Regions from separate parts of the Streptomyces sp. NBC_00876 genome, predicted to be linked through region 1. Evidence: riboswitches for the same ligand, from Rfam matches in the RefSeq annotation. Region 1 holds a riboswitch; the other holds the start of a gene.
What was found. A riboswitch is a leader RNA that binds a small molecule or an ion and turns the genes downstream of it on or off. The one in region 1 is predicted to bind cyclic di-AMP.
Positions count from the first base shown of each region.

Region 2: it holds a riboswitch for cyclic di-AMP, as region 1 does, so the genes downstream of both, OG782_RS04360 (C40 family peptidase) here and OG782_RS23105 (NlpC/P60 family protein) in region 1, are expected to answer to the same signal.

Region 1 covers NZ_CP108800.1:5,226,722-5,235,928, reverse strand. The annotation lists gene OG782_RS23120 (esterase/lipase family protein) at 1-805, shown strand, start outside; gene OG782_RS23115 (M23 family metallopeptidase) at 1,066-2,742, shown strand; gene pcrA (DNA helicase PcrA) at 2,795-5,233, opposite strand; cyclic di-AMP (ydaO/yuaA leader) riboswitch at 5,492-5,658, shown strand; gene OG782_RS23105 (NlpC/P60 family protein) at 5,657-6,820, shown strand; gene OG782_RS23100 (hypothetical protein) at 6,901-7,254, opposite strand; gene OG782_RS23095 (NlpC/P60 family protein) at 7,613-8,662, shown strand; gene OG782_RS23090 (response regulator transcription factor) at 8,675-9,207, opposite strand, start outside.
Region 2 covers NZ_CP108800.1:1,021,275-1,030,481, forward strand. The annotation lists gene OG782_RS04350 (ATP-dependent Clp protease proteolytic subunit) at 779-1,414, shown strand; gene OG782_RS04355 (hypothetical protein) at 1,422-1,730, shown strand; cyclic di-AMP (ydaO/yuaA leader) riboswitch at 2,036-2,231, shown strand; gene OG782_RS04360 (C40 family peptidase) at 2,235-2,708, shown strand; gene OG782_RS04365 (LysE family translocator) at 2,742-3,386, opposite strand; gene OG782_RS04370 (LysR family transcriptional regulator) at 3,459-4,379, shown strand; gene OG782_RS04375 (ATP-binding protein) at 4,501-4,932, opposite strand; gene OG782_RS04380 (helix-turn-helix domain-containing protein) at 5,142-6,002, shown strand; gene OG782_RS04385 (DUF397 domain-containing protein) at 6,027-6,233, shown strand; gene OG782_RS04390 (8-amino-7-oxononanoate synthase) at 6,403-7,545, opposite strand; gene bioB (biotin synthase BioB) at 7,688-8,854, shown strand; gene OG782_RS04400 (adenosylmethionine--8-amino-7-oxononanoate transaminase) at 8,847-9,207, shown strand, end outside.

The DNA.
Region 1 (9,207 bases):
CCGGCTGCCGGCCGCACTGCTGAGAGCGACCGCCCTGGAACTCGTGGTGCTCGCCGGACACGTGCTCCTGTATCCCACCGGAATCACCGGTGAGCGGCGCCCCGGACCGGCCCCCACCGATTCGGCCCCCGCACCGGCCGGGACCGCCACCCTGCCCGCCGGGCGCCCCGACCGGCCGCCCGTCGTGCTCCTGCACGGCTTCATCGACAACCGCTCGGTGTTCGTCCTGCTGCGCCGCTCGCTGACCCGGCACGGCTGGCGCCACGTGGAGTCGCTCAACTACTCCCCGCTGACCTGTGACATCCGTACGGCCGCCGAGTTGCTGGGCCGGCACATCGAGGAGATCTGCGCCCGCACGGGACACCGCGAGGTCGACATCGTCGGGCACAGCCTCGGCGGTCTCCTGGCGCGCTACTACGTGCAGCGCCTGGGCGGTGACCGGCGGGTGCGCACGCTGGTCACCCTCGGCACACCGCACGCGGGCACGGCCGTCGCCCCGCTGGCCAGCGCTCACCCCATCGTGCGGCAGATGCGCAGTGGCTCGGTCCCGATCGAGGAACTGCGGCTGCCCGCCCCCGGCTGCCGTACCCGGTTCGTCAGCTTCTGGAGCGAGCTGGACCAGGTGATCGTCCCGGCCGAGGCGGCCTGTATCGACCACCCGGACCTCGACGCGCTGAACGTGCGCGTCAGCGGAATCGGGCACCTCGCCCTGCCGGTGCACCCGGCCGTTGCCGCCGGAGTCCGTCAGGCGCTCGACGTACCCGAGCCGGCCCTCGGATCAGCCGGCGCCGCTTCCGTGGCCTGAACCGGCCGAATCCGGGCATCGAGACGCGCCCGGCCGGCACCCCGCCTGCGCCACGAATAGAACGGGTTTCGAACATAGAGCCAAGGCTGTGTGAGCAGCCCGCCGAAAGACGGCCGATTGCCCGTTTCCTGAGCGCCGGGAAGCCGTCGAAGATTGTCGGCGTCGCGTACCGCCGGGTACAGTCGCGGCCACTGCTTTCCCCCGGGGTCCCCCGTCGGCCCCCGGACACTGGTCCTGCTGCCGAGGCGAGAGAGAAGTTGGTGAACGACCAGCCCCCCCACGCCGGGTACGCCGGATACGACAGCCACTCCACGGGCAGCTTCGACAGCGACCCGCTCTTCGGCTCCCTCCCCGGCGGCTACGACGGCACGTACGACACCGCGCCGGGCTACGACGCCTCCTACGGCAGCGGACAGGCCGCGTACAGCGGCTCGTACGACTCCGCCCAGTGGGACACGGGCGCGCACCGGACGGCCGCCTACGACCACTCGGCCGACTACACGGCCTACGCCGCCCAGGCCCAGCAGCACCCCCAGTACGACGCGGCCGCACAGTACGACGCAGCCCCCCCGTACGACGTGGCTCCGCAGTACGACACCACCGCGACCTGGATGCCCGCCGACGGCTACGGCGCGACGATCCCGGCCCAGGGCGGCGCCCCCGACTCCTCCGGCCAGTGGGACACCACCGCCTGGCACCCGAACGGCCAGTGGGCAAGCACCGACACGGCGGGATACGACACCGGCGCGTACGACGCCACCGCCTGGAACACCGGCGCCACGCCCGAGCACGAACAGCAAACGGTGCAAACCGGGAACACCCCGTACGAAGCCGAACAAACGGCGCAGCATTCGTACGAAACGCACGAGGCATACGGATCTCACGAGGTACATGAGACCGGCGGGACGTACGAGAGCGACGAAACGTACGAGCCCCGCGCAACGTACGAGCCCGGCGGAACGCACCAAACCACCGGATCGTACGAGCAGGTCTCCTACGATCCGCACGATCTGCTCGATCCGTACGAGCCCTACCGCACCGCCGAGGCCGGTCCCGCGGAGACGGACCTCGACGCCGACGGCCCCGAGGCCGACGCGGACGACCGCACCGACCGCGCCCGGGCCGCCGAATCCGCCGCCCCGGCCGACGCCCACCGCACCGCAGGCCGCCCCGCCACCCGCAGTGGCGGCAGTCGCAGCCGCAGGCGTTCCCCCGCGAAGCGCTCCGCACTCCTGACCGTCGCCGTTCCCTCTGCCTGCGTGATGAGCGTGGCCGGGATCGCCGCCGCCTCCGTCGGCGGCATGGGCGGTGGCGAGGAGAAGAAGGACGACACCACGTCCATGGCCGCCGCCGACCCCGGCACGGTCAAGCCGGTCGCGGCCAACAACAAGCTGGACACCCAGCTCGCCAATCTCAGCGCCGACGCGGAGAACTTCGCCGACCGGGCCAGCCGCACCCAGGAGCGCATCGACCTGAAGGAGCGGCAGGCCGCCGACAAGAAGAAGCGTGAGGCGGAGGCCGCCCGCAAGGAGGCCCTGCGCCCCAAGTACGTCATGCCGGTCGCGCAGCACGGCCTCAGCGCGTACTTCGGCCAGGCGGGCGTCAACTGGATGTCCGTGCACACGGGCATCGACTTCCCCGTCCAGCTCGGCACTCCGGTGATGGCGGCGACCGACGGCACCGTCCGTACGCAGTTCAACACCGCCTACGGCAACATGGCCATCGTCACCATGGCCGACGGCACCGAGACCTGGTACTGCCACCTGAGCAGCACCCGGATCCGCTCGGGCTCCGTCAAGGCCGGTGACGTCATCGCGTACTCCGGGGACTCCGGCAACTCGACCGGCCCGCACATGCACTTCGAGGTGCGGCCCGGCGGCGGCGCGGCCATCGACCCGCTGCCGTGGCTGCGCAGCCACGGCGTCAACCCGAACTGAGCGACACGGCCGGGCCGGAGCTCGAATGCTCCGGCCGGGCCGCTCACGGGCGTTACAGCTTCTGGACCGGTGCGTACCGCAGGAGCAGCTTCTTCGGCCGCTCGTCGCCGAAGTCGACCGTGGCCTTCGCCTGGTCGCCGATGCCCTCGACCGCCGTCACCGTGCCCAGACCGAACTGGTCGTGGGTGACCCGGTCGCCGGCCACCAGCGTGATCGTCGGCTTGTCCGAGGTCCGCCGGGTCGCGAAGCCCGAGGGGCCGGAACGCGAACGGGACGCGGAGAGCGACGAGGTGATGCCCGACGTCGGTCCCGCCGGGGCCGCCATGGGGCCCTTGCGCTTCCACTCCAGGTGCTGGTCCGGGATCTCCTCGAGGAACCGCGACGGCGGGTTGTACGCGGGCTGGCCCCAGGCGCTGCGCATGGCCGCCCGGGTCAGGTAGAGCCGTTCACGGGCGCGCGTGATGCCGACGTACGCGAGCCGTCGCTCCTCCTCCAGCTCCTTGACCTGGCCCAGCGCCCGCATGTGCGGGAAGACGCCGTCCTCCATGCCGGTCAGGAAGACCACCGGGAATTCGAGGCCCTTGGCGGTGTGCAGCGTCATCAGCGTGACGACACCGGAGCCGTCCTCGTCCTCGTCGGGGATCTGGTCGGCGTCGGCGACCAGCGCGACCTTCTCCAGGAACTCGGCGAGCGTGCCCGCACCCTCCTCCTCCGCCCGCTCCTGCTCGAATTCGAGGGCGACGGAGGCAAGCTCCTGGAGGTTCTCGATGCGGGTCTCGTCCTGCGGGTCGGTGGACGCCTGGAGCTCGGCGAGATAGCCGGTCCGCTCCATGACGGCCTCCACCACGACCGCCGGTCCGGCACCGGACTCCACGACCGTGCGCAGCTCCTCCATCAGCGTGTTGAACCGCTTGACGGCGTTGGCGGAACGGGCCGCCATCCCGTACGCCTCGTCGACGCGGCGCAGCGCCTGCGGGAAGGTGATCTTCTCGCGCAGGGACAGGGCGTCGATCATCGCCTCGGAGCGGTCGCCGATGCCCCGCTTGGGCACATTGAGGATGCGGCGCAGCGGGACGGTGTCCTCGGGGTTGGAGAGGACCCGGAGGTAGGCCAGGACGTCCCTGACCTCCTTGCGCTCGTAGAAGCGCACCCCGCCGACGACCTTGTACGGCAGGCCGACGCGGATGAAGATCTCCTCGAAGACACGGGACTGCGCGTTCGTCCGGTAGAAGATCGCCACATCGCCGGCCTTGGCGTCGCCCGCGTCGGTCAGCCGGTCGATCTCGTCGGCGACGAACTGCGCCTCGTCGTGCTCGGTGTCCGCGACGTATCCGGTGATCCGGGCGCCGGAGCCGGCGTTGGTCCAGAGGTTCTTCGGGCGACGGCTCTCGTTGCGCTCGATGACCGCGTTGGCCGCGGACAGGATCGTCTGCGTGGAGCGGTAGTTCTGCTCCAGCATGATCGTGGTCGCGTTCGGATAGTCCTCCTCGAACTGGAGGATGTTGCGGATGGTCGCGCCGCGGAAGGCGTAGATCGACTGGTCCGCGTCACCCACGACGCACAGCTCGGCGGGGGCGTCCTCGGGACCGGCCGGGCCGACCAGCTCCCGTACGAGGGTGTACTGGGCGTGGTTGGTGTCCTGGTACTCGTCGACGAGGACGTGCCGGAAGCGGCGGCGGTAGTGCTCGGCGACGTCGGGGAACGCCTGGAGCAGGTGCACCGTCGTCATGATGATGTCGTCGAAGTCCAGGGCGTTGGCCTCGCGCAGCCGGGACTGGTAGAGCGCGTAGGCCTGGGCGAGGGTCTTCTCGAATCCGTCGGCGGCCTGTCCGGCGAAGGTCTCCTCGTCGATCAGCTCGTTCTTCAGGTTCGAGACCTTCGCCGTGAACGACTTCGGCGGGAAGCGCTTCGGGTCGAGGTCGAGATCGCGGCAGACCAGGGCCATGAGGCGCTTGGAGTCGGCGGCGTCGTAGATCGAGAACGAGGAGGTGAAGCCGAGCCGCTTCGACTCGCGGCGCAGGATCCGTACGCACGCGCTGTGGAAGGTCATGACCCACATGGCGTTGGCGCGCGGTCCGACGAGCTGCTCGACGCGCTCCTTCATCTCGCCCGCGGCCTTGTTGGTGAAGGTGATCGCCAGGATCTGGCCCGGGTGCACCCCGCGCTCGGCCAGCAGATGGGCGATGCGGTGGGTCAGCACTCGGGTCTTGCCCGAACCGGCTCCGGCGACGATGAGCAGCGGCGAACCGGCGTGCACGACGGCGGCGCGCTGTTCGGTGTTCAGCCCGTCGAGCAGCGCGGCGGCGTCGATCACCGGGCGGTGGGCACCGTCGCGGTAGTACGCGTCGCGGGGCGGCGGCGGCCCGTCGAACACGCCCGCGAAGAGGTCCTCCGGCACCGCTTCGGGTGCGGAGTCCTCGGGGGGCGGCGGGGGGCCTTCGTCCGTGTGCTGGAGGCCGGCCAGGAAACTGTCGTCAAAGAGGCTGCTCATCGCTGTCCGAGTCTAGAGCGCCGCACCGACACCCAGGGGCCGCATGCCGAACCGCGCACCGGAGTCCGGGCACGCACAGCAATACGGGGACCGCGTTGCGTAGGGGAATCCCGTATCCCGCCTGCCCGGACCGCCCCGATGCGCCAAGGTCACGAAAATGTATCGGGCATATCGAACATCAACCTTCACAGCGGCACCATGAGTTGGCTAGCGTGCTCGTTCGGACGGCCCGTACCCCCAAGGCGAACCACGCCGAGCGGGCGGTCCACGCCGAATCCGGGCTGCCCGCAGCGGGAGTCCGGAACCGGGGACCCACACGCAGCACCGGGGTGAATCGGTCCGCATCCCCCACCTGGACCGTAGGGCAGCCTTCCGTTCCGCCCGAACCCGACAGCTAACCCGGTAGGCGGTCCACGGAAGGAGATGCCGGCCTTGGCGTCGCATCGCAAACCGCGCCCCCGGGTGCGCACCACCGCCCCTGCCGTCGGGCTCACCTCGGCCGCGCTGGCATCGGTGACCCTGCTGTCCTCGCAGAGCGCGCTGGCCGCGCCGGCCCCGAAGCCCGGCATCGAGGACGTACAGAAGAAGGTCGACGACCTCTACCGGCAGGCGGGCACCGCGACCCAGCAGTACAACCAGGCGAAGGAGGCGACCACCAAGCAGCGTTCCAAGGTGGACACGCTCCTGGACGACGTCGCCAAGCGCACCGCGAAGATGAACGAGGCCCGCAGGACGCTCGGCACCTACGCCGCGGCCCAGTACCGCGACGGCGCCCTCGCACCGACCGCCACGTTCTTCCTGGCCGACGACCCGCAGTCGTTCTTCGACCAGACCCACCTCATGGACCGGATGGCCACGCGCCAGCAGCAGGCCGTCACGGACTTCCGTACGGAGCAGGTGAAGGCGTCCAAGCAGCGCGCCGAGGCCGTGGCGAGCCTGGAGACGCTCACCGAGTCGCAGGCCACGCTGCGCACCAGCAAGCAGAACGTCCGGACGAAGCTGGCCGAGGCCCGCACGCTGCTGTCGAAGCTGACCGCCGAGGAGAAGGCGCGCCTGGCCGAGCTGGAGCGCAAGAAGGAGGCGGAGGCCGAGCGCAAGGCCGAGGAGCTGGCGAAGAAGCAGGCGGCCGCGAAGGCGGAGGCCGCGCGCAAGGCCGAGGAGGCGGGCACCGGGAGCGGCACGGACACCGGTACGGGTTCGGGCTCCGGTACGGGGTCCGGTTCGGACAGCAGCGCCACGACGAAGGCCGAGAAGGTCCTGGCCTTCGCCCGTGCGCAGCTGGGCAAGCCGTACGTCTGGGGGGCGACCGGCCCGGCCTCGTACGACTGCTCGGGACTCACCCAGGCGGCCTGGAAGGCCGCGGGCGTCGACATCCCCCGGACCACCTGGGACCAGGTGAACGTCGGCACCCGGGTCGCCACGGCGGATCTGCGCCCCGGTGACCTGGTCTTCTTCTACGACGACATCAGCCACGTCGGCATCTACAAGGGCGACGGCATGATGATCCACGCGCCGAAGCCGGGGGCGAACGTGCGCGAGGAGTCGATCTACTACATGCCGATCTACGGCAGCGTGCGGCCGTCCTAGGCGGCCTTGAAGCGCGAAAACGCTGCTGCCCGGACCTCTTCAGGTCCGGGCAGCAGCGTTTTCGCGGCCGTGCTCCCTGCTCAGGTCCAGAGCGTGGCGATGAAGATGTTGACGACCGTCAGCCCGCCGACCGCCGCGAAGAGGCCCTTGTCCACCTTCTCCTCGTCCCGCTTGACGTAGACGATCCCGAGGATCACGACCAGGATCAGCAGCTTGATGGCGATCTTGACGTTGTTCACCGGGTGGTCGTCGGCCTGGTTCAGCCCTACCAGGGCGATTCCGGTGACCAGCATGGTCAGCGCACCGTGCAGCATGCCCGGGACGAATCGCGCCGTGCCCGCCCCCATCGCCTTCATCTGGGTGAGGAAACCGCCCAGCAGGGCGGCGATGCCGATGATGTGCAGGGCGACGAAGACATCGATGAGTACACGCATGGTTCCGCAGCCTAGCTGCGGCCATATCAGCACTTCGCAGGCGGGTGAGCCTTACCGACCGCTTAACTGGCGAATGCACCAATTGCCTTACTCTGGTGCAATTTTTCCGGTCAGCCAACGACAACACAGCGCTAAATTCGGGCAATAAGCATCATTACGACTCTTCCCCGTGCCCCGGGTTTAGCGTCCCTTTCCAGGTGACCGGCTCACCGCCCGCTCCGCACCCGGACGGCGCCGCCGCTCACCCCGCCGGGGTTCCGGCGGCGGGCCGCTCCCCCTGTTGGCGGCCCGCCGGCGGACCCGGGCGGGTCCGCCGGTAGGCCCCGGCGGGCAGTCGACAGGAAGGACGCCCGCCCTCGTGGCAGCGCACCGGAAACCCAAGCAGCGCCCGTACACCGGCTCTGCTGCCCGCACCGCCGCGACACTCGCCTTCGCCGGCGCCGCCACCGCCGCCGCCGCGCTGCCGGGATCCGCACACGCCGATCCGGCGCCGACCACCGCCCAGGTCAGGGCCGAGGTGGACCGCCTCTACCGGGAGGCCGAGGTCGCCACCGAGCAGTACAACGGCGCGAAGGTGGAGGCGGCCGCCACCGCCAGGTCCGTGAACGCCCTGCGCGACGAGGCCGCCCGCAGGACCGAGCGGCTCAACACCGCACGGGACGCCCTCGGTTCGTACGCCGCCGCGCAGTACCGTTCCGGCGGCCTCGACCCCGCCGTCCAGCTGGCGCTCTCCTCGGACCCCGACCAGTACCTCGAACGCGCCTCCTACGTGGAACGGGCCGGTGAGCGCCGCGCGACCCGGCTCCGTGCCGTGGAGCGCCAGGTCGCCGATGTGTCCCAGCTGCGCGCCGAGGCCGCGGGGCAGCTGACCGAACTAGCGACCCGCCAGGCCGACCTGCGCAGGCACAAGGCGACGGTCCGCACCAAGCTCGCCGAGGCGCAGCGGCTGCTGGCCCGCCTCTCCCCGGCCGAACGCGCCTCCTACGACGCCTCGGAGGGCGGCCGCGGCGCCGCCCACGCCGACCGCGGAGCCCCGCGCGGCGCCGTCCGGGCGCCCAACGCCCGTGCCGCCGAGGCCGTCGCCTTCGCGTACACCGCGCTGGGCAAGCCGTACGTCTGGGGCGCGACCGGCCCCTCCTCGTTCGACTGTTCCGGCCTCACGCAGGCCGCCTGGCGCTCCGCGGGTGTCTCGCTCCCCCGGACCACGTACACCCAGATCAACGCCGGACAGCGGGTCTCCCGCTCCGAACTCGCCCCCGGGGACCTGGTGTTCTTCTACTCGGGCATCAGCCATGTCGGTCTGTACATCGGCAACGGCCAGATGATCCACGCCCCGCGTCCGGGCGCCCCGGTCCGCATCGCGCCGATCGACCAGATGCCCTTCGCGGGAGCGACCCGGGTGGCCTGAGCGCCCCGGGCCTCAGACCAGCCGTCGGGCCGTCGCCCATCGCGTCAGTTCGTGCCGGTTGGAGAGCTGGAGCTTGCGCAGCACCGCCGAGACGTGCGACTCGACCGTCTTCACCGAGATGAACAGCTGCTTGGCGATCTCCTTGTACGCGTATCCGCGGGCGATCAGCCGCAGCACCTCGCGCTCGCGCTGGGTCAGCCGGTCGAGGTCCTCGTCGACCGGGGGCGCGTCCGTCGAGGCGAAGGCGTCGAGGACGAAGCCGGCCAGCCGGGGCGAGAACACCGCGTCGCCGTCCTGGACCCGGAAGACCGAGTCGACCAGGTCGGCGCCGGTGATGGTCTTGGTGACATAGCCCCGGGCGCCGCCGCGGATGACGCCGATGACGTCCTCGGCGGCGTCCGAGACGGACAGCGCCAGAAAGCGCACCGGGTTCTCCACCGCGCCCATGAACGGGGCGCAGCGGCGCAGCACCTCGACGCCACCACCGCCCGGGAGGTGGACGTCGAGGAGGACGACCTCGGGGCGGGTCGCCGTGATGACGGTGA
Region 2 (9,207 bases), 4.2 Mb from region 1:
ACGCTCCCGCACGTTCTCGTCCGGCCCGCGCCGTGCGAGACGGCGCGCCCGGCCGGAGCCGGTCGGCCGGTTCGGGGCGCGGCAGGGCCGCGCCGTCGGTGAGAGCGAGCGCCACGCCTGATCCCGGGCCCCGGACACTTCGGGGCACCCGGATCAGAGGGCAGAGGTCCAGAGTCATGTCCGCCTGCAGCCCGCCGAGGATCTAGTCCACGCCCGTGGGGTCGAGGTTGCTTCAAGGCCGGTTGGCCGGCGCCTGGGCCGGGGCCCACAGCAATCGTCCTCGTGGGGGGCGGCTGCCGCGTGGCAGCCTGCTCGGACTCGTCCGAAGCAGGGTGGTCACCGGCCGGCAGGAGCCGTCGGAGTCGCCGCACGCATGGGGTGCACCACCCATGCCGCCCAATGACCCGTGGGCCACCTCAGCCGCGAGCACACCTCGCCCCGGCCGCGTCGCGCGGGTCACCCCGGCGTCACAAGCCCGGTCCTGGAGCTCCGTGCCGACACGCTGCCCGGCTCCACCCGAGCCCCGAGGGCCCGGCATCACCTCGGACCGCCTCACTTCCCACTCGGTTTCAGCGAGGGCGAAGCAGCCTGATGACCAAGGCGTCCAGCATTTGGCGGGATGTCCGCCCTCACGAACAGTCAGAACAGCATCCGTCCCGGGGATTTCAGTGGATCACCAGGGCCTACCCATCACAATCTTCTGTACGTCCTGTACATTTTCTACAGACAGGTGCACGTCGCCCTCCGGCGCCCGGCACCCCGGAGGAGAGGCCCCGCCATGCACCGCCCCGCCGCCCGCTACGTACTGCCCGAGTTCACCGAGCGCACGTCCCAGGGAACCCGCACCCTCGATCCGTACTCCAAACTGCTGGCCGAACGGGTCGTCTTCCTCGGCACACCCGTCGACGCCACGGCCGCCAATGACCTGATCGCGCAGTTCATGTATCTGGAGTACGACGCGCCCGACCGGCCGGTCTCGCTCTACATCAACTCTCCCGGCGGCGAGTTCGGCGCCATGACCGCGCTCTACGACACGATGGCGTACCTCTCCTGCGAGGTGGAGACCTTCTGCCTCGGCCAGGCGGGCGCAGGCGCGGCCGTGCTGCTCGCGGCGGGCACCCCCGGGCGACGGCACGCCCTGCCCGGCGCCCGCGTGGTGGTGCAGCAGCCCGAACTCGCCGAGCCGGTACGGGGACAGCCCTCCGACCTGGAGATCGAGGCGCGGGAAGTGGCCCGGATGCGCGACACGCTGACCGGGATGCTGGCCCGTCACACCGGCCGCTCCGCCGGACAGATCACCGCCGACACCGAGCGCGATCTCATCCTCGACGCCGAGGGAGCCAAGGCGTACGGGCTGATCGACCACATCCTGCAGAACCGCGGACCGTCGCCGGCGCCGCACACCGGGCGGTGAATCCCCGATGCCGCCCCCGGAGTTCACGCCACTGCCCGCCCTGACCCGCGCGGAGGGCGAGTTCATCGACCGCTACCTGCAAGTCCTGGACCAGGTGGGCCGGATCAATCCGGCCCGCGGCGGCGACACCTACCAGGCCCTGCGCGCGGCCCAGGCGCTGGCCTCGCACTCGGTCGCGCTGCGGGACGCGCTCGCGTTGATGCACACGCGGGGCGAAGCACTGATCCATACGGCCACGTTGACCCGGGCGCTGCGCGTGCTGGACGGGGAACGGCGCGCCGCGCGGGTCATCGTGCCCCCCGCCCCGCCGAGTTGACCGGCTCCCCCACCGCGACACGCCCGGCGGGGGGACCGAGTTTTCTCGCTCGTTCGGCGTAGGCGTTAGCTCGCACGAGGGACAACTCAATTTGCGTTTTCGAGGTGGACGGTGGGTGAAATCTCCCGTTTCTTCGCTGGTACGGCACCGGTCGGCACGGGCAGGCAGTTTCCCGAATAGCCACCTGTCCACCCGAACGGGTCAGTGGTGATGAGCCTCACATATCGTCGTTTCACCTCGGAAATCAGGCACTCGGTGAGTCAAGATCCCTGGGACGACAAGCCCCCGCCACCGCGGCGGGGCGGTCCGGGCGGACGCCGAGTCCTGCCGCCGTCCGGATGCCTGGTCGACAGGAGTGGATCGGCAGGAGTGGAGGACCCGAGCACAACGGGCCGACCGGATTTCCGGTCGTCCCTCGGGGTGAAGCCGCATCCGCGGCCGGGCAACTTCGCCAGCCCGAACCCGACAGGTCATCCTTCACAGGCGGCTGACGAAGGGTTGCGCATGTCTGCGCAGGTTCATGTCCCGTCTCTGCTTGCCCGGGCCACGACGGCCTCGGTGATGACTCTCGCCGCCGTCGGCGGCACCTTGTTCGTTCCCGGCGCCGCGGCCGAGGCCCAGGCCGCGACCCACTCGATGAAGGCGCTCAACGTCGCCGCGTCCAAGAAGGGGGCGCCGTACCGCTGGGGCGCCACGGGCCCCAGCCGCTTCGACTGCTCCGGTCTGACGCTCTACTCGTTCAAGAAGGCGGGCAAGACGCTCCCGCGCACCGCCCAGCAGCAGTACAACAAGACCCGCCACATCTCGTCCTCCAACCGGCAGCGCGGCGATCTGGTCTTCTTCCATTCCGGCCGCAGCATCTACCACGTGGGCATCTACGCGGGCAGCGGGAAGATCTGGCATTCGCCCAAGACCGGCGCCGTGGTCCGGCTGGAGAAGATCTGGTCGAAGAGCGTCTACTACGGACGGGTCCGCTGAGGCCCCTTCCCCGTCCTGGACCGGGCCCCTGCGTCAGTGCAGCAGCGGGCCGGTCACCAGGACCAGCCCCAGTACGGTGAGCGCCGCGCCGCTGCCGCCCTCGATCGCCCGGGCGGTACGCGGCCGGCGCAGCCACCGGCCCAGGCGGTCCACCAGGAGCACCACGGCCGGGAACCAGATCAGCGCCAGCAGCACCACGATCGCGGCGAGCAGCAGTGTCCTGGGCAGCGGCGCGGCCCCTGCCGGGACGAACTGCGGAAGGAGGCTGAGGAAGAGTACGGGCGCCTTGGGGTTCAGTGCGTTGGTGAGGAATCCCTGGCGCAGGGCACGCCCGGTCCCGTCGACGGCCCGCCCGCCGTCCGCCCCGTCCCCGGGGCCCGGCGCCCGGCCCGTGCGGTGCCTGGCCGCGTACAGGGCACTGATCCCCAGATAGAGCACATAGGCGCCGCCCAGGAGCTGGACGGTCCGGAACAGCACCGGCACAGCCACCAGCACGGCCGCCAGTCCGGCGACCGCGAGCGCGGTGTGGACGAGCAACCCTCCGGCGACTCCGAGCGCGGTCGCCACTCCCGCCGCCCGCGAGGCGAGGGCGTTGCGTACGACGACGGTGAAGTCGGCGCCGGGCAGCGCGACCATGGCGGCGGCGACCCCGATGAAGGCGGTCAGTTGTGCGTCCATGGCTCCACCCTGGACCCCAGGAGCCTTTAGCATGTACTTGCAATCTCCTGGGTCTGCCAAAAGGAATGCTTAATGTACGACCCGACGCGGCTCGCGGCGCTGGTGGCGGTCGCCGAGGCCGGCTCGATCACCCGGGCCGCCGCACGCCTGGGCTACACCGCCCCGGCCCTCTCCCAGCAGCTCGCCAAGCTGGAGCGGGAGGCGGGGGCGGCCCTGCTGGTGCGCCACCACCGGGGGGCCCGGCTGACGGCGGCGGGCGAACTGCTCGCCGGGCGCGCCCGGCGGGTCCTGGACGAGATGGATCAGGCCCGTCACGAACTGGCCCGTCTCGCCGGGCTCTCCGGCGGGCGCCTGCGGGTCGGCACCTTCACCACGGCGGGTATCCATCTGCTGCCCCCCGTGCTGAGCGCGTTCCGCCGGGCGCACCCGGACGTGGAGCTGGTCGTCACGGAGTACGAGCCGCCGGACGGGGTGGCCGCGGTGGCGGCGGGCGAGGTCGATCTGGCGCTGACCCACGCCTACGAGCCCGCTGCCGCGACGGCGCTGCCCTCGGGCGTCCTGGCCGAGCCGCTCCTGATCGAGGAGCTGGTGCTGATCACCGCCGTCGGACAGGTCCTGTCCGACGGCAGCGGTCGGCTCCCGGTGACGAAGCTGGCGGGCCGGCCCCTGATCAGCAGCGCGCCCACCCATCCGCCGCGCCGGGGTGTGGAGAGCGCACTCGCCGAGGCGGGGGCGCTGCCGGCGGTGGTCTGCGAGTCGCCCGGCTATGCGCTGGTGTGCGCCCTGGTCAGTGCGGGCATCGGGATGGCGGTGGTGCCCGAGATGGTCGCCGCGATGTCGCCGACGCCACTGGCCGTCCGGCGGCTGGAGCCGGCGGCGTTCAGCAGGACGATCTCGGTGGTGCACCGCGGCGAAGGGACGAGCGCCGCGGCGGCGACGCTGCGGGCCCTGCTGCGCAGTGGCTTCGGACGGGCGGCCGCGGCGCCGCAGTGAGCGTGGCGGCCGCCGGAAGCACTCACTGCCGGACGGAAACCCTCCACGGCACCGCTCACTGCCGGACGGGAACCCTCCACGGCACCGCTCACTGCTGGACGGGAACCCTCCACGGCACCGCTCACTGCTGGACAGGCACGTGCCACGGCAGCGCGATCCAGACGGTCTTGCCGCCGTCGGGGGTGGGGGTGACGGTCAGCCGGCCCCCGTACTCCTTGGCCAGCGAGCGGATGATCACCATGCCGCGTCCGTTGTCCTGCTGGACGGCCGCGGGCAGCTTCTGCGGCCAGCGGGGGTGACTGTCCGTCACCCCGAGACGCAGCTGCTCCTCACGCTCCAGCCTCAGGTCCACGGTGAAGGTGGGTGACTGCCCGAACGTGTGCTGGACCGCGTTGGTCGCGAGCTCCGAGACGATGAGCCGGATGGTGTCGGCAGTCTCGGTGTCGTCGGGCAGTCCCCATTCGGCCAGTATCCGGGCCACATATCTCCGGGCCGCGGAGACCGAGACCGGCTCGCTCGGCAGAGTGACGCTTGCTTCTTGATGGTCTGCCATGGCGAGCCGTCCCTTTCCCACCCGCTACCGGCCCCGCGATCGACGGTCCGGGTTTCGCTTCGCGCCAGATTGCCATTGATGCTGCCCTCTGTGACGGCGATCCGCCAAGATATGCATATATCTGTCGCTCGAAGCGGTGAACTCTGCCCCGGATGCCCCGTACGGGCGCCACACTGTCGGCTCGGCAGGCAGTGGGAGGGAGACATCACATGCAGCACGGCCCTGCGGTGCGACGCCGCAAGCTCGGGGAGGAGCTGCGGAGGCTGCGCCACGCGTCGGGACTCACGAGCCGGGACGCGGCGCGCCTGCTCGGGTGGCACCAGTCGAAGGTCAGCAGGATCGAGACCGGCGTCAGCGGAGTGCGGCCCGGGGACGTGTCCCGGCTGCTGGACACGTACGGCATGGACGACCCGAAGCTGCGCGAGGTCCTGGAGGCACTTGCCGGTTCGGCGGGCGGCGGGGGCGCAGGCTGGTGGCATGCGTACCGGGGTCTGATCCCCCCGCAGTACCGCGATTTCATCAGCCTGGAGTCGCAGGCGCGCACGGCGCGCACGCTGGAGACATCGGTGGTGCCCGGTCTGCTGCAGACCGCCGACTACGCCCGCGCGGTGACCCGGGCATCGCTCGACGGGCTGCCCTCCGGTCAGCTGGACTCGCTGGTCGAAGTGCGGCTGGCCCGGCAGGGCGTGCTCCGGAGTGATCCGCCGCTGCGGCTGACCGCGGTACTCGACGAGGCCGTGCTGCGGCGGGAGGTGGGCGGTGGCCGGGTGATGCGCGAGCAACTGCGTCACCTCGCCCGGATCGCCCAGCTTCCTCACGTACAGCTGCAGTTACTGCCGTTCTCGGTGGGCGGATACGTGGGACTCACCGGACCGTTCGTTATTTTCTCATTTCCGACCGCTTCTGATCTAGACGTGGTCGTTCTTGACCATTTGACGAGTAGCCTCTACCTGGAGCGGAAAGAAGACCTTGAGGCGTACAGCTCGGCCTTCCGCACTCTGCAGGCGCACGCGCTGTCGCCGGAGCACTCGTTGGACCTGATCGCCGCAATCGACCGCGGCGGTCGGTGACCCCGGACTGCCCGAGGGAGCGTCATGCCGGATGGACTCGCACAGCACGCGTTACGGTGGCGGCGCAGCAGCCGCAGCACGGGAATGAACAACTGCGTGGAAGCCGCGCAACTGGGCCTGCGGCGACTGGCCGTGCGCGACTCCAAGGACGTGTCCAGGCCGGCTCTGCAGTTCTCGGCGGCGGCCTGGACGTCCTTCGTCTCCACTCTGAGCAGTGATTCGGTCAGCTGACGTCGCGGCTGTCTCCACTCCGAGTGGTGATTCGGTCGGCTGACACCGTGGCTGTCTCCACTCCGAGTGGTGATTCGGTCGGCTGACACCATGGCTGTCTCCACTCTCAGTGGTGGGTCGGGTCAGCTGACACCGCGGCGCACGGCGCCGGGTGGCGGTCCCTGCTGGGTCAGCCGGCCGGTGCGGTCCGCCGCACGAGCGCCACCGCGTGTGCGATCTGCTCGTCCGTCAGATCGGCGCGCGCGGTCAGCCGCAGCCGGGAGATGCCGTCCGGGACCGATGGCGGCCGGAAACACCCGACCGCCATCCCCGCCGTACGGCAGTCGGCGGCCCAGCGCACCGCGGCATCCGCCGACGGCGCGCGCACGGACACGACGGCCGCGTCGGGGCGGACCGCGGTCAGCCCCGCCGCGGTCAGCCCCTCGTACAGCGCGGTGGCCACCGTACGGGCCCGGCCCGCGCGCTCCGGTTCGCGGCGCAGCAGCCGCAGGCTGCCCAGGGCGGCGCCGGCGGCGGCCGGCGCCAGCCCGGTGTCGAAGATGAACGTGCGGGCGGTATTGACCAGGTGGTCGATGACCCGGGCCGGGCCGAGGACCGCTCCGCCCTGGCTGCCCAGGGACTTGGAGAGGGTGAGTGTGGCGACGACGCCCTCACGGCCGGCGAGACCGGTGGCCGCGAGCGCGCCGCGCCCTCCGTCGCCGAGCACGCCCAGGCCGTGCGCGTCGTCGACGAGGAGTGCGGCGTTCTCCTCGCGGCAGGCAGCGGCCAGTCCGGCCAGCGGGGCGGCGTCGCCGTCGACCGAGAAGACCGAGTCGGTGACGGCCAGCGCCCGGCCCGTGTGCGCGTGCAGGGTCTTGCGCACGGCCTCGGGGTCGGCGTGCGCAACGACGGCGGTCTCGGCCCGTGAGAGCCGGCAGCCGTCGACGATGGAGGCGTGGTTGCCCGCGTCCGAGACGATGAGGGAGCCCCGGCCCGTGAGGGCGGTGAGGGCCGCGAGGTTGGCGGCGTAGCCCGAGGACAGGACGAGCGCGGCCTCGAATCCGCAGAAGTCCGCGAGCTCTCGTTCGAGTTCCGCATGAAGTGCGGTCGAACCGGTGACGAGCCGGGAGCCAGTGGCCCCGGCGCCCCAGCAGCGTGCCGCCTCGGCCGCCGCGGCGGTGACTTCCGGGTGCCGGGTCAGGCCGAGGTAGTCGTTGCTCGCGAGATCCAGGAGTTCCGTTTCGGCGCTCCGGGGCCGCAGCCTGCGGACGAGCCCGGCGTCCGCGCGGCGGAGGGCCTCGTCGTCGATCCAGTCGAACGGGGTGAAGGACATGGACGGTCCCTTTTGTAGGCAGCTCACAGACCCTAGCCGGGGTCGCAATCAGGCATGGTGTGGCAATGCACACACCCTCCGCGGACTCTGTTGTCCGGTTCCTCCTTGGCTCGGAGCGGTGCCGTGCGTCAGGATCATCGCCATGGACCTCCTGAACACGCTGGTGGACAAGGGGCTGCGGCGCGAGCTGCCGACCCGTGAAGAAGCGCTCGCCGTCCTGGCAACCCCGGACGAAGAGCTGCTCGACGTGGTGGCCGCGGCCGGAAAGGTGCGCCGTCAGTGGTTCGGGCGGCGGGTGAAGCTGAACTATCTGGTCAATCTGAAGTCCGGTCTCTGCCCCGAGGACTGCTCGTACTGTTCGCAGCGGCTGGGCTCCAAGGCCGAGATCCTCAAGTACACCTGGCTGAAGCCGGACGAGGCGTCGAAGGCGGCGGCCGCAGGAGTGGCCGGGGGCGCCAAGCGCGTCTGCCTGGTCGCCAGCGGCCGCGGCCCGACCGACCGGGACGTCGACCGGGTCTCGCAGACCATCGAGGCGATCAAGGAACAGAACGAGGGCGTCGAGGTGTGCGCCTGCCTCGGTCTGCTCTCCGACGGACAGGCCGACCGGCTGCGGTCGGCGGGCGCCGACGCGTACAACCACAACCTCAACACGTCCGAGGGGACGTACGGGGACATCACGACCACTCACACCTACGCGGACCGGGTGGAGACCGTGCACCAGGCGCAGGCCGCCGGTCTCTCCGCCTGTTCCGGGCTGATCGCCGGCATGGGGGAGAGCGACGCGGACCTGGTCGACGTCGTCTTCGCCCTGCGCGAGCTCGACCCCGATTCGGTACCGGTCAACTTCCTGATCCCGTTCGAGGGGACCCCGCTCGCCAAGGAGTGGAACCTGACGCCGCAGCGCTGCCTGCGCATCCTGGCGATGGTGCGGTTCGTCTGCCCCGACGTGGAGGTGCGGCTCGCGGGCGGGCGCGAGGTCCATCTTCGCTCGATGCAGCCGCTGGCCCTGAACCTGGTCAACTCGATCTTCCTGGGCGACTACCTGACCAGTGAGGGCCAGGCGGGCCAGGCGGACCTCGACATGATCGCGGACGCCGGGTTCGAGGTGGAGGGCGCCGGGACGACGACGCTGCCCGGGCACCGTACGGACGCGGGCGGCGGCTGCGGTTCGCACTCCGGCGGATGCGAGCCGTGCGGCGACGCCTCCGCGACGGACACCGCGCAGGAGGCCGAGGTCCCGGGAGCGCGCACGGACCTGGTGGCGGTCCGCAGGCGCGGCGCGGGCACGGATCTCGCCCCCAATGCCTGAGCCGCTCTCCCCCGCCGCGCTGCTGGCGCTGGACCGGGCGCACGTCTGGCACCCCTACGGCCCGATGCCCGGCCGGCAGGACCCGCTGGTCGTGGAGTCCGCGTCCGGCGTACGACTCCGGCTCGCCGAACCGGCGCACGGGCAGCACGAGTTGGTCGACGGCATGTCCTCATGGTGGTCGGCCGTGCACGGGTACAACCATCCGGTGCTGAACGAGGCGGCGCGCGACCAGCTGGGCCGGATGAGCCATGTGATGTTCGGCGGGCTCACGCACGAGCCCGCCGTGCGGCTGGCTGCCCGGCTGGTCGAGATCACCCCGGAACCGCTTCAGCACGTCTTCCTCGCCGACTCGG